Regions from separate parts of the Citrobacter sp. C1 genome, predicted to be linked through region 1. Evidence: predicted binding sites of a transcription regulator. Region 1 holds the regulator's gene; the other holds the start of a gene.
The links. Region 1 encodes CRP, which controls carbon source genes, mostly activating them, when cyclic AMP is high. Its sites were predicted from a motif close to ATGTGANNNNNNTCACAT; they were not measured.
Positions count from the first base shown of each region.

Region 2: adhE (bifunctional acetaldehyde-CoA/alcohol dehydrogenase) is a predicted target of CRP. The motif match lies at 4,372-4,389, and genes of this name have one in related genera.

Region 1 covers NZ_CP115035.1:352,242-359,651, reverse strand. Annotated here, with positions in the region: gene IB214_RS01695 (NUDIX domain-containing protein) at 1-328, shown strand, start outside; gene IB214_RS01690 (hydrolase) at 410-1,426, shown strand; gene IB214_RS01685 (YheU family protein) at 1,429-1,647, shown strand; gene IB214_RS01680 (phosphoribulokinase) at 1,700-2,569, shown strand; gene IB214_RS01675 (OsmC family protein) at 2,642-3,046, opposite strand; gene crp (cAMP-activated global transcriptional regulator CRP) at 3,356-3,988, shown strand; gene IB214_RS01665 (YccS/YhfK family putative transporter) at 4,040-6,127, shown strand; gene IB214_RS01660 (aspartate aminotransferase family protein) at 6,227-7,410, opposite strand, start outside.
Region 2 covers NZ_CP115035.1:2,215,478-2,222,887, forward strand. Annotated here, with positions in the region: gene tdk (thymidine kinase) at 611-1,228, shown strand; gene adhE (bifunctional acetaldehyde-CoA/alcohol dehydrogenase) at 1,472-4,150, opposite strand; gene IB214_RS10730 (YchE family NAAT transporter) at 4,637-5,284, shown strand; gene oppA (oligopeptide ABC transporter substrate-binding protein OppA) at 6,057-7,410, shown strand, end outside.

The DNA of each region.
Region 1 (7,410 bases):
TGATAAGCTTGCCGACTATCCGCTGGCCTTCGACCACCAGGCGATCATTGATGCCGCCCTGAACCGGCTGCGGCAAAAAACGAAGTATTCTTTACTGCCCGTTTATTGTTTGCCGGATACCTTTACCCATGGTCAGCTACAGGAAGCCACAGAGGTTATCCTCGGCCAGCCGATTCAGCGCAAAAGCCTGATCCGCCGCTTTGAGGCCTCAGATATGTTTGAAGATACCGGTGAAAGCATGGCCACCGGCACGCGGAAAGCCCGCCTGTGGCGACGTAAACCGGGTGTGGATTTTCATCTTTTCTCACGTAACCTGCTGGCTGAATAAGTACAAAATCACATATTGGCTAACCCGCAGGCTCTGTGCGCGGTATAGTTGCTGTTTTCGATGATTAATTGCTCTGGTGTTATGGTTGAAATCACTCCAACAGAAATGAATCTCCCTGCCGATGATTCGCGAGAATTCCGCCCGATGCGCGGGATCAGTAATCGCCATCTGCAAACCATGTTGCCGCGTTTAATTCGCCGTAAGGTGAAGTTCGACGCCCACTGGCAGCGTCTGGAATTACCCGACGGCGACTTTGTCGATCTGGCATGGAGTGAAGATCCGCATCAGGCGAAGCACAAACCGCGTCTGGTGGTTTTTCACGGTCTGGAAGGTAGCCTGAACAGTCCGTACGCCCACGGTCTGATTGAGGCGGCGCAAAAGCGCGGCTGGTTAGGCGTGGTGATGCATTTTCGCGGCTGCAGCGGCGAGCCGAATCGCCTGAACCGCATTTATCACTCCGGCGAGACCGAGGACGGTACCTGGTTTTTACGCTGGCTGGAGCGCGAGTTCGGCCGCGTGCCAACCGCAGCGGTCGGCTACTCGCTCGGTGGCAACATGCTGGCCTGCCTGTTGGCCAAAGAAGGGAACGCTATCCCGATTGATGCCGCGGTTATTGTCTCCGCCCCCTTTGTGCTGGAAGCCTGTAGCTATCACATGGAAAAAGGGTTCTCCCGCGTCTACCAGCGCTATCTGCTTAATCTGTTAAAAGCCAATGCCTCGCGTAAGCTCGAAGCTTATCCTGGCTCGCTGCCGGTAAGCCTGGCACAGCTGAAGTCCCTGCGCCGCATTCGTGACTTTGACGATCTGATCACCGCCAAAATCCACGGTTTTGCCGATGCGATAGACTATTATCGTCAGTGTAGCGCTATGCCACTACTCAACCTGATCGCCAAACCGACGCTGATTATTCACGCCAAGGACGATCCTTTTATGGATCACCACGTGATCCCCAAACCGGAAAATCTGCCCTCACAGGTGGAATATCAGTTAACCGAGCACGGTGGACACGTCGGGTTTATTAGCGGCACGCTGCGCCATCCTGAGATGTGGCTGGAATCCCGTATCCCCGACTGGCTGACAACGTATCTGGAGGCATAATCATGCAGATCCCCTGGCAGGACTTATCCCCTGAAGCGCTGGACAATCTGATTGAAAGCTTTGTCTTGCGCGAAGGCACCGATTATGGTGAACATGAACGTTCGCTCGAACAAAAAGTCGCCGACGTCCGACGCCAGTTACAATCTGGCGAAGCTGTACTGGTATGGTCAGAACTGCATGAAACGGTCAACATTATGCCGCGAAAACAGTTTCGCGAATAACCCGCAGCCGGCGGCTGACTATAATAAAAACTAACCTATCCATGGAGTTATTATGTCTGCCAAACATCCGGTGATTGCGGTAACAGGATCCAGCGGCGCGGGGACCACCACCACCAGCCTCGCGTTTCGTAAAATTTTCGCCCAGTTAAATCTGCGCGCCGCCGAGGTGGAAGGCGACAGTTTTCACCGCTATACCCGTCCGGAGATGGACATGGCGATCCGCAAAGCGCGCGACGCCGGGCGACACATCAGTTACTTCGGCCCCGAAGCCAACGACTTCGGCCTGCTGGAACAAACCTTCAGCGAGTACGGCCAGACCGGCAAAGGCCAGTCACGAAAATATCTGCACACCTACGATGAAGCCGTTCCGTGGAATCAGGTTCCGGGAACGTTTACCCCGTGGCAGCCGCTGCCTGAACCCACAGACGTCTTATTCTATGAAGGCCTGCACGGTGGCGTGGTGACGCCGCAGCAAAACGTGGCGCGGCATGTTGATCTGCTGGTCGGCGTGGTACCGATCGTCAATCTGGAGTGGATCCAGAAGCTGACCCGCGACACCAGCGAGCGCGGTCACTCCCGCGAGGCGGTAATGGATTCGGTGGTACGTTCAATGGACGACTACATTAATTACATCACCCCGCAGTTTTCCCGTACGCATATTAACTTCCAGCGTGTACCGACCGTCGACACCTCCAATCCTTTTGCCGCCAAAAGCATTCCGTCACTGGATGAAAGCTTTGTAGTGATTCATTTTCGTAATCTGGAAGGCATCGACTTCCCGTGGCTGCTGGCGATGCTGCAGGGCTCATTCATTTCCCATATCAATACATTAGTGGTGCCGGGCGGCAAGATGGGGCTGGCGATGGAATTGATTATGCTGCCGCTGGTCCAGCGACTGATGGAAGGCAAAAAAATCGAGTGAAGCGTGGGAAGTGCCCGATGGCGTTACGCTTATCGGGCCTACAAATCAACATCATCCATCCGGCATCAGGGATTACGCGGCAATCACTTCATAGGAATGGGTAATATTCACCGCTTTTTCCAGCATCAGCGCCACGGAGCAGTATTTTTCCGCGGAGAGATCGACGGCGCGAGACACCGAAGCGTCTTTCAGATCGTTGCCAGTAACGATGAAATGCAGATTAATATGGGTAAACAGACGCGGCGCTTCTTCACGACGCTCGGAAGTGAGCTTCACTTCGCAGTTGGTCACATCCTGACGACCCTTTTGCAGGATCGACACCACATCAATGGCGCTACAGCCACCCGCAGCCATGAGTACCATTTCCATCGGGCTCGGCGCTTTATCACCGGAGTTACCGTCCATCAAGATTTGGTGGCCTGAGGCGGACTCACCGAGGAAGGTTAACCCCTCAACCCACTTTACACGCGCTTGCATATTTCGTAACTCCAATGTTTCAATTTTCCTGACAGATTACGCGTACATAACAATTCTCGCAACGGAAGGCGACCTGAGTCATGCTGAAGCGAGACACCAGGAGACACACGGCGAAAGCTATGCTAAAACAGTCAGGATGCTACAGTAATACATTGACGTACTGCATGTATGCAGAGGACATCACATTACAGGCTGCAGTTCACTTTTTAGCAGCCCCTTTCCCAGGTAGCGGGAAGCATATTTTTGCAACCCCAGAGGCAGCGTCGTGTTCTGACTCTGGAGACAGCTTATAACAGAGGATAACCGCGCATGGTGCTTGGCAAACCGCAAACAGACCCGACTCTCGAATGGTTCTTGTCTCATTGCCATATTCATAAGTACCCATCGAAGAGCACGCTGATTCACCAGGGTGAAAAAGCGGAAACGTTGTATTACATCGTTAAAGGCTCAGTGGCAGTGCTGATCAAAGATGAAGAAGGGAAAGAAATGATCCTCTCTTATCTGAATCAGGGCGATTTCATTGGTGAATTAGGCCTGTTTGAAGAAGGCCAGGAACGTAGCGCCTGGGTACGTGCCAAAACCGCATGTGAAGTTGCTGAAATTTCATACAAAAAATTTCGTCAATTAATCCAGGTTAACCCGGATATTCTGATGCGCCTGTCTTCTCAGATGGCTCGTCGCCTGCAGGTAACGTCCGAAAAAGTGGGCAACCTGGCCTTCCTGGATGTCACCGGTCGTATCGCCCAGACCCTGTTGAACCTGGCGAAACAACCTGACGCGATGACCCACCCGGACGGCATGCAGATCAAAATCACCCGTCAGGAAATTGGCCAGATCGTTGGCTGCTCCCGTGAAACCGTTGGTCGTATCCTGAAAATGCTGGAAGATCAGAACTTGATCTCCGCGCACGGTAAGACCATCGTCGTCTACGGCACGCGTTAACCTCGTCGAAATGGCGCGTTACCTGGTAATGCGCCATTTTTGTTTGCACCGATGTGGCGAAGACTGATTTATCACCCAGAGATCAACTACGCACTACGACAAACGCTGGTGCTGTGTTTACCCGTGGCTGTCGGTCTTATCATCGGTCAGCTTCATCTGGGGCTGCTGTTCTCCCTCGTCCCCGCCTGCTGCAACATTGCCGGTCTTGATACCCCGCATAAGCGATTTTTTAAACGCTTAGTTATTGGCGCGTCACTGTTTGCCGGATGTAGCCTGATCATGCAGCTATTGCTGGCAGAAAGCATTGCGCTCCCGCTGATCCTTACCGGCCTGACGCTGATTCTCGGCGTGACCGCCGAGTTAAGCCCGCTGCATGCACGACTGCTGCCCGCCTCACTGATTGCGGCAATTTTCACGCTAAGCCTGGCTGGCAACATGCCGGTCTGGGAACCGCTACTGATCTATGCGCTGGGAACATTGTGGTACGGCGCGTTCAACTGGTTCTGGTTCTGGTTGTGGCGTGAGCAGCCGCTGCGCGAATCGCTCAGCCTGTTATATCGCGAACTGGCCGATTACTGTGAAGCGAAATACAGCCTGCTAACCCAGCACGTCGATCCCGAAAAAGCGCTGCCCCCGCTGCTGGTTCGCCAGCAAAAAGCGGTGGATCTGATCACCCAGTGCTATCAGCAAATGCATATGCTGTCGGCGCATCACAACAACGAGTACAAACGCCTGCTGCGGGCCTTTCAGGAGGCGCTGGATTTGCAGGAGCATATTTCCGTCAGCCTACATCAACCAGAAGAGGTGCAGAAGCTGGTCGAACGCAGTCATGCAGAACAGGTGATTCGCTGGAATGCGCGCACCGTCGCCGACCGGTTACGCGTACTGGCAGATGACATTCTGTATCACCGCTTACCAACACGCTTTTCGATGGAAAAACAGATTGGCACGCTGGAGAAAATTGCCAACCAGCACCCGGAAAACCCGGTCGGGCAGTTTTGCTACTGGCACTTTAGCCGCATTGCCCGCGTGCTACGCACCCAGCGTCCGCTGTATGCCCGAGATTTAATGGCCGACAAACAGCGCCGCCTGCCGTTACTCCCGGCCCTGAAAAACTATCTGTCGCTGAAATCTCCCGCGTTGCGTAATGCCGGGCGTATCAGCGTCATGCTGAGCATCGCCAGCCTGATGGGCAGCGCCTTACACCTGCCCAAACCTTATTGGATCCTGATGACGGTCCTGTTCGTCACGCAAAATGGCTACGGTGCCACGCGGGTACGCATTCTGCATCGTTCGCTGGGTACGCTTGTCGGGCTGGTGATTGCCGGCGTCACGCTGCACTTTCATATTCCGGAAGGGTTTACGCTGGCGGCCATGCTGGTCATCACCCTCGTCAGCTATCTGATCATGCGCAAAAACTACGGCTGGGCCACCGTCGGGTTTACGGTTACGGCAGTGTATACCCTGCAGTTGCTGACGCTGAACGGAGAACAGTTTATTGTGCCGCGCTTTGTCGATACGGTGCTGGGCTGTTTGATTGCCTTTGGCGGCACGCTCTGGCTGTGGCCACAGTGGCAAAGCGGCCTGCTGCGCAAAAACGCCCACGATGCGCTGGAAGCCGACCAGGAAGCCATTCGCCTGATCCTCAGCAACGATCCACAGGCCACACCGCTGGCGTATCAGCGTATGCGGGTCAACCAGGCGCATAACACGCTGTTTAACTCACTGAACCAGGCGATGCAGGAGCCAGGTTTTAACTCACATTACCTGGCCGATATGAAACTGTGGGTCACGCACAGCCAGTTCATCGTCGAACATATTAATGCGATGACCACGCTGGCCCGGGAACACACCATGTTGACGCCGGATTTGGCGCAGCGGTATCTGCAGTCCTGTGAAATTGCGATTCAGCGTTGTCAGCAGCGGCTGGAATATGACGGGCCGGGGAGCTCCGGTGATGTGAACATTCTCGAGTCGTCGGAGATGCTGTCCCACGGTCCATTAAGTACCCTGGAGCAGCATCTGCAACGTATACTGGGGCATCTGAATACCATGCACACCATTTCGTCGGTGGCATGGCGTCAACGCCCGCACCACGGTATCTGGCTGAGCCGCCGGTTGCGGGATATGAAAGGTTAAGATCGACTGCCGGATGCGCTACGCTTATCCGGCCTACGAATCACACCTTACCCTGTAGGCCGGATAAGGCGTTTACGCCGCCATCCGGCAATCAACCAATCAGCCCACCACCTTCGCTACCGCCTGCGCAAAGCGCTGCATCCCTTCATCGATATCCGCCTCTTCCACCACCAGCGATGGCGCAAAACGCATCACATCCGGTCCCGCGTTCAGCACCATAACGCCTTCATGAGCAGCGGCGTAGAGGAAATCACGCGCCCGACCTTTGAACTGCGGCTTCAGCTCCGCGCCAATCAGCAGCCCCATACCGCGAATATCGCTAAAAATGTCATACTGAGCATCTATTTTCTGTAAATGCGCAACAAATGCCTGACGTTTGACCTGAACACCGTCCAGCACGTCCGGCGTGTTGATAATATCGAACGCCGTCTCTGCAACCGCACAGGCCAGCGGGTTACCGCCGTAGGTTGAACCGTGCGAACCGACATGGAACGCAGAAGCGATTTCCTGAGTGGTCAACATCGCGCTCACCGGGAAACCGCCGCCGAGGGCTTTGGCGCTGGTCAGGATATCCGGCGTCACGCCGTAGTGCATATAGGCAAACAGGTCGCCGGTACGCCCCATACCACACTGCACTTCATCAAACACCAGCAATGCCTGATGCTGATCGCACAGTTCGCGCAGGCCCTGCAGGAATTCCGGCGTGGCGGCCATAACACCCCCTTCGCCCTGAATTGGCTCGACCACCACCGCGCAGGTGTGATCGTCTATCACCGCTTTTACCGCATGCAGGTCGTTAAACGGTACATGGATAATGTCCGCCGGTTTTGGCCCAAAGCCGTCAGAATATTTTGGCTGCCCACCGACGGAAACGGTAAACAGCGAGCGGCCATGAAACGCATTATGGAAGGCGATAATTTTGGTTTTGAACGGACTATGGCGGACGCAGGCATAGTGGCGTGCCAGCTTAAAGGCGGTTTCGTTGGCTTCAGTGCCAGAGTTCATGAACAGCACGCGTTCGGCAAAGGTCGCATCAATGATTTTGCGGCCTAAGCGCAGTGCAGGCTCATTGGTGAAAACGTTACTGGTGTGCCACAGGGTTTCGCCCTGCGTTTTTAACGTTTCGACCAGGGCCGGATGGCAATGCCCTAACGCGGTAACTGCAATACCACCCGCGAAATCAACATACTCTTTACCCTGTTGATCCCAGACTCGACTTCCTTTCCCTTTGACCGGAATAAACTCTGCCGGTGCATAAATCGGCAGAATCACTTCATCGAATG
Region 2 (7,410 bases), 1.9 Mb from region 1:
AGCTAATAATAGAGCGATAAATTCAGATGTGCAATAGCCAGGAATGTAAGGAATTCAAAATTGCGCTTTATTTAGTATCTGCATTAATTCATTGTCGTTAAATTTCGTCTGGGAAAGGGCATAAAAAAGGCTTATTGGTGTGGGGGCTACTCTTCAGTCATGCAGGAAAATTCAAGATTCAGGTCACATTTTACAGCACGGTAATTGTATCTGTTTGCAGTAATTTCAACCTTTTGTATTAGTTTTGCTTACGGGAATTCACTATTACAGGGTGTTCGTAGGGGGATTCAATAACATTGAAAGCAAGGTTTCTTTATTGAACTGTGATGATAAGCACCGTTGATGAATTTCAAGGGCACTATTTGTGAAAGAATGTGTATATACCGTCATAAGTCAGATTATTCGAGCATTGGTGGTGTGCATCACTGCACGACCCATAACTTAAGTCTGTTTCCTGAACCTTACCGTAGTACGTCATATTTAGGAGGCTGATGAGTGATGCTGACGCGATTTTTTATACGTATGTGGGCGACAACGGTGCGCAGACATGTTTGTGAATTATGATACAATCGCGCCCATATTTATTTACTCAGGTGAGGGCTGACGGTCAATGGCACAGCTATATTTTTACTATTCTGCAATGAATGCGGGGAAGTCGACCGCTTTGCTGCAATCTTCATACAATTACCAGGAACGTGGCATGCGTGCCGTTGTATATACAGCGGAAATCGACGACCGGTTTGGAACAGGGAAAGTAAGTTCACGTATAGGTCTGTCGTCACCTGCAAAACTGTTTAACCAAAATTCATCATTGTTCGAAGAAATTCGCGCGGAGAATGCGCAGCAGAGAATACATTGTGTACTGGTTGACGAGTCACAGTTTTTGACACGCCAGCAGGTTTATGAATTATCCGAGGTTGTCGATCAGCTGGATATTCCGGTTTTGTGTTACGGGTTACGCACCGATTTTCGTGGTGAATTATTTGGCGGTAGCGAATACCTGCTTGCCTGGTCAGATAAATTGGTCGAATTAAAGACTATTTGTTTCTGCGGGCGGAAGGCGAGTATGGTACTACGTCTTGATCAAGCTGGACGACCTTATAACGAGGGAGAACAGGTGGTTATTGGTGGCAATGAACGCTATGTGTCGGTATGCCGCAAGCACTATAAAGAGGCGCAATCTGAGGGCTCTCTGACGGCCATTCAGGAACGGCACAGCCACGATTAATCTACGCTCGCCTGGGCGCTGTAACGCGCAGGGTAGACCACTGGCCATAAGTCAGAAGTACTACCCTACAATCACCTCTGTAGACCCTTTACGCGCATCCTCCTCCAATCTCCTACGGGCATGTCCATTCACCGCGATGGTCTGCATGAGTTTTTGCGCTGTGAAGGTGAGAATAAATCAGGCGAAAAAAAACGGTCCCCTAAAGGGACCGTTCGACGTGATACTACAGCTTAGATTTTTGAATTAAGCGGATTTCTTCGCTTTTTTCTCTGCTTTAGGCGCGGCGGCTGCTTCAGTTTTAGCGGCAGTTTCACCTTCGTTGTATTCGCGACCGTAGAAGGTATCCAGCAGGATCTGTTTCAGTTCAGAAATCAGCGGGTAACGCGGGTTAGCGCCGGTGCACTGGTCGTCAAACGCATCTTCAGACAGTTTGTCAACATGTGCCAGGAAGTCAGCTTCCTGAACGCCAGCTTCACGGATAGACTTAGGAATACCCAGTTCAGCTTTGATCTCATCCAACCATGCCAGCAGTTTCTGGATTTTCGCTGCGGTACGGTCGCCCGGTGCGCTCAGACCCAGATGGTCTGCGATTTCAGCGTAGCGACGACGGGCCTGCGGACGGTCGTACTGGCTGAAAGCAGTCTGTTTAGTCGGGTTGTCGTTCGCGTTATAACGAATAACGTTGCTGATCAGCAGGGCGTTCGCCAGACCGTGAGGAATGTGGAACTGTGAACCCAGCTTGTGCGCCATGGAGTGACATACACCGAGGAAGGCGTTAGCAAACGCGATACCGGCGATGGTCGCTGCACTGTGTACACGCTCGCGAGCTACCGGGTTCTTAGAACCTTCGTGGTAGGACGCAGGCAGGTTTTCTTTCAGCAGTTTCAGCGCTTGCAGAGCCTGACCGTCAGAGAACTCAGAAGCCAGTACGGAAACGTAAGCTTCCAGGGCGTGAGTGACGGCATCCAGACCACCGAACGCACACAGTGACTTCGGCATATCCATCACCAGGTTAGCATCGACAATCGCCATATCCGGGGTCAGCGCGTAGTCTGCCAGTGGATATTTCTGACCAGTAGCGTCGTCGGTTACAACCGCAAACGGGGTGACTTCAGAACCAGTACCGGAAGTGGTGGTGACGGCGATCATTTTCGCTTTCACGCCCATTTTCGGGAACTTGTAGATACGTTTACGGATGTCCATAAAGCGCAGCGCCAGTTCTTCGAAGTGGGTTTCCGGATGTTCGTACATGACCCACATGATTTTCGCTGCGTCCATCGGGGAACCGCCACCCAGCGCGATGATCACGTCTGGTTTGAAGGAGTTGGCTAGTTCAGCACCTTTGCGCACAACGCTCAGCGTCGGGTCAGCTTCAACTTCAAAGAACACTTCGGTTTCAACGCCCGCAGCTTTCAGAACAGACGTGATCTGGTCAGCGTAGCCGTTGTTGAACAGGAAGCGGTCGGTCACGATCAGCGCACGTTTGTGACCATCGGTAATCACTTCATCCAACGCGATTGGCAGTGAGCCACGGCGGAAGTAGATAGATTTCGGAAGTTTGTGCCACAACATGTTTTCAGCTCGCTTAGCAACGGTTTTCTTGTTGATCAGGTGCTTAGGACCAACGTTTTCAGAGATGGAGTTACCACCCCAGGAACCACAACCCAGAGTCAGGGATGGTGCAAGCTTAAAGTTGTACAGGTCGCCGATACCACCCTGAGACGCCGGGGTGTTGATCAGGATACGTGCAGTTTTCATCATCTGACCGAAGTGAGCAACGCGTTCTGGCTGGTTGTCCTGGTCAGTGTACAGGCAAGAGGTATGACCGATACCGCCCATAGCAACCAGTTTTTCAGCTTTAACAACTGCATCTTCGAAGTCTTTCGCACGGTACATTGCCAGCGTCGGAGACAGTTTTTCGTGAGCAAACGGTTCGCTTTCGTCGACAACTTTAACTTCACCAATCAGAATCTTGGTGTTAGTCGGCACGGAGAAACCAGCCAGCTCAGCGATTTTGTATGCCGGTTGACCCACGATAGCCGCGTTCAGCGCGCCATTTTTCAGGATGATGTCCTGAACAGCCTTCAGTTCTTTGCCCTGCAGCATATAGGCACCGTGGCTGGCAAAACGTTCGCGAACGGCGTCGTATACGGAATCTACTACCACAACGGACTGTTCAGATGCACAGATTACACCGTTGTCGAAGGTTTTAGACATCAGCACGGAAGCAACGGCACGTTTGATATCTGCTGTTTCGTCGATAACAACAGGGGTGTTACCTGCGCCAACACCGATTGCCGGTTTACCAGAGCTGTATGCTGCTTTAACCATACCAGGACCACCGGTCGCAAGGATCAGGTTAATGTCCGGGTGGTGCATCAGAGCGTTAGACAGTTCAACAGAAGGTTGATCGATCCAGCCAATCAGGTCTTTTGGTGCGCCAGCAGCGATAGCAGCCTGCAGAACGATGTCTGCCGCTTTGTTGGTTGCATCTTTAGCACGCGGATGTGGAGAGAAGATGATAGCGTTACGCGTCTTCAGGCTGATCAGCGATTTGAAGATTGCAGTAGACGTTGGGTTAGTGGTTGGAACGATACCGCAGATGATACCAATCGGTTCAGCGATAGTGATGGTCCCAAAAGTATGGTCTTCGGCCAGGACACCACAGGTTTTTTCATCTTTGTAAGCGTTATAGATGTATTCAGATGCGAAGTGGTTTTTAATCACTTTATCTTCGACAATACCCATGCCAGATTCGGCAACGGCCATTTTCGCGAGAGGAATTCGAGCGTCTGCGGCAGCCAGAGCGGCGGCGCGGAAGATTTTGTCAACCTGTTCTTGAGTGAAACTGGCATATTCACGCTGGGCTTTTTTTACGCGCTCTACAAGTGCGTTAAGTTCAGCGACATTAGTAACAGCCATGATGCTCTCCTGATAATGTTAAACTTTTTTAGTAAATCATCTGCTCGCTACGAGAGTATAGACAGATCGACGAAAATTTGTGTAACGTTTTGAAAATCAAACGGTTAATTAACGCCCGCCTTACATTGATTTACTAAAAGAGCTTATACGCTAGCGTATTCAACTCTAACGCGTTTTCTCCAGGTGGCGTAAGCAAGATTACTCACTTCTGAGTAGTGATTGCGTGATCTGGATCAAATTTACGCGAAGCTGACACCTTTCAGCAGGCTCTTTTAGTGTTTATCGGCAAGTGTTAACGAATTGATGGAATGAATGAGATTAACATTAGCATATTTCATACATATTAATAACACCGAGTATTGGTAGCACGTTTACAGAGATTAACGCAGATAGAAGGTGAAGAATGCTGCCAAAAAGCGTATCTTCAGCGCGGTTTTTAACATTTTTTATGACTCATTTTATCCGGCTAACGCTTCGGAGCTAACCGTGATCCATACGCTATTTGATTTTCCTCTTTACTTTAAGTTTTTCATTGGGTTATTTGCGTTGGTCAACCCCGTCGGGATCATCCCGGTCTTTATCAGTATGACCAGCTACCAAACCGCAGCGGCGCGTAACAAAACCAATCTGACGGCAAACCTGTCGGTGGCGATTATTTTGTGGACCTCGTTGTTTCTTGGTGATGCGATCCTGCAACTCTTCGGTATCTCGATTGATTCGTTCAGAATTGCCGGTGGGATTCTGGTGGTAACCATTGCAATGTCGATGATCAGTGGGAAACTCGGGGAAGATAAACAAAACAAACAGGAAAAGTCAGAGACTGCCATACGCGAGAATGTTGGTGTTGTTCCGTTGGCATTGCCGTTGATGGCGGGGCCGGGGGCGATAAGTTCAACCATCGTCTGGGGGACTCGCTATCATAGCGCATTAAACCTGTTCGGGTTCTTTGTGGCGATTGCACTGTTTGCCTTATGCTGTTGGGGACTGTTTCGTATGGCTCCTTGGCTGGTACGCCTGTTGGGGCAAACGGGTATTAACGTTATTACGCGTATTATGGGCTTACTGCTCATGGCGTTGGGGATTGAATTCATCGTCACCGGCATCAAATCTATTTTCCCGGGCTTACTGGCCTGACGGGACTGTTTTCAGTAAACGGAGCTGGCCCTCAGCTCCGTTCTTTTCATTATCAGTAAAACGTCTCACTAAAGTTGAAAATTAGCATTGAAATTGTAAAACATGCTGATTGCCAATCCATCTGTTACGCATTGATTTATAAGATAATAATTTTTATGGCTACGTCCCTGAATAGGGGACTTACTGTTATTTTTCTAACATTATACTCTGGGGCTTGCTGAAGGATTATCGAAATGTTATTAGTTATTTCAGTGTCTTTTTTAGAGTAATGTGCTAATTAATGACCAATTGTTAATTTTATGTAAATTATATCGGCATGTTGATACCGGACAGGGTAATCAACCGCTCAATGGATTTAATTCGTTATCTATCATGACATTAAGATTATTACCTCTCTTTTTGAGGACCATTGATGTGCGATTTTTTTTCGATAAAAGCGAATTGGTTAACAAATCTGTAAAATGTATTGGCGGTTAAGAAAGGCATTTGATACTTTCCGACCAGGTATTTTGCAGAAGATTTTACGTTGTTGAGAACTGTTTTCAGTTAGTTTCTCTCAATAGAGTAACCGCGTGTTTCCGACAGGGGAGACACGTAGAAAATCGACGCAAGGCGGTCGCTCGAACCGCCAGAATAAATAAAGTCGGTGATAGCAAGCAGTAAAACAATAAATCACCTGACGGCAGAAAATCTCCGGTGCCGTACAGGGATCCGTACAGGATTAACAGTCTGGTTAAAAAACCAGCCATAATAATGAGGGAGTACAAACACAATGACTAACATCACTAAGAAAAGTTTAGTAGCGGCGGGGATTCTATCTGCGCTTATCGCAGGAAATGTTGCCACGGCGGCAGAAGTACCTGCCGGTGTTCAACTTGCTGAGAAGCAAACGCTGGTACGCAATAATGGTTCGGAAGTTCAGTCTCTCGATCCGCACAAGATCGAAGGTGTGCCAGAATCCAACATTAACCGTGACCTGTTTGAAGGTTTATTAATCAGCGACGTTGATGGCAAGCCATCACCGGGCGTGGCGGAAAAATGGGAAAATAAAGATTTTAAAGTCTGGACGTTCCATCTGCGTAAAGACGCGAAATGGTCCGATGGCTCGCCCGTGACCGCGCAAGATTTTGTGTATAGCTGGCAACGTCTGGCGAATCCTAATACCGCTTCACCATACTCCAGCTATTTACAGTATGGGCACATCGTTAATATTGACGACATTATCGCCGGTAAAAAACCGGTCACCGATCTCGGTGTAAAAGCCATTGATGACCATACTTTTGAAGTTACCCTCAGTGAACCTGTTCCGTATTTCTACAAACTGCTTGTTCACTCATCCGTTTCCCCGGTGCCTAAAGCCGTGGTGGAAAAATATGGTGATAAATGGACCCAGCCCGCGAACATCGTTTCTAACGGCTCCTATAAATTAAAAGATTGGGTCGTCAACGAGCGCATCGTTCTTGAGCGTAATACTAACTACTGGGATAACGCCAAAACGGTGATTAACCAGGTAACTTATCTGCCAATTTCTTCTGAAGTGACTGATGTTAACCGCTACCGCAGTGGTGAAATCGACATGACCTACAACAACATGCCGATTGAGTTATTCCAGAAACTGAAAAAAGAGATCCCGAACGAAGTTCACGTTGACCCGTATCTGTGTACCTACTATTACGAAATTAATAACCAGAAGCCACCGTTCAACGATGTGCGTGTACGTACCGCCCTGAAGATGGCACTGGATCGTGACATTATCGTCAACAAAGTGAAGAACCAGGGCGACCTGCCAGCGTACAGCTTCACGCCGCCGTATACCGATGGCGCAAAACTGGTTGAGCCAGAGTGGTTCAAGTGGTCACAGGAAAAACGTAACGAAGAAGCGAAAAAACTGTTGGCTGAAGCTGGCTTTACCGCAGAAAAACCGCTGAGCTTCGACCTGTTGTATAACACCTCCGATCTGCACAAGAAGCTGGCTATTGCAGCCGCCTCTATCTGGAAGAAAAATCTGGGTGCCAACGTTAAGCTGGAAAACCAGGAGTGGAAGACCTTCCTCGATACCCGTCATCAGGGTAACTATGATGTTTCTCGTGCGGGCTGGTGTGCGGATTACAACGAACCGACTTCTT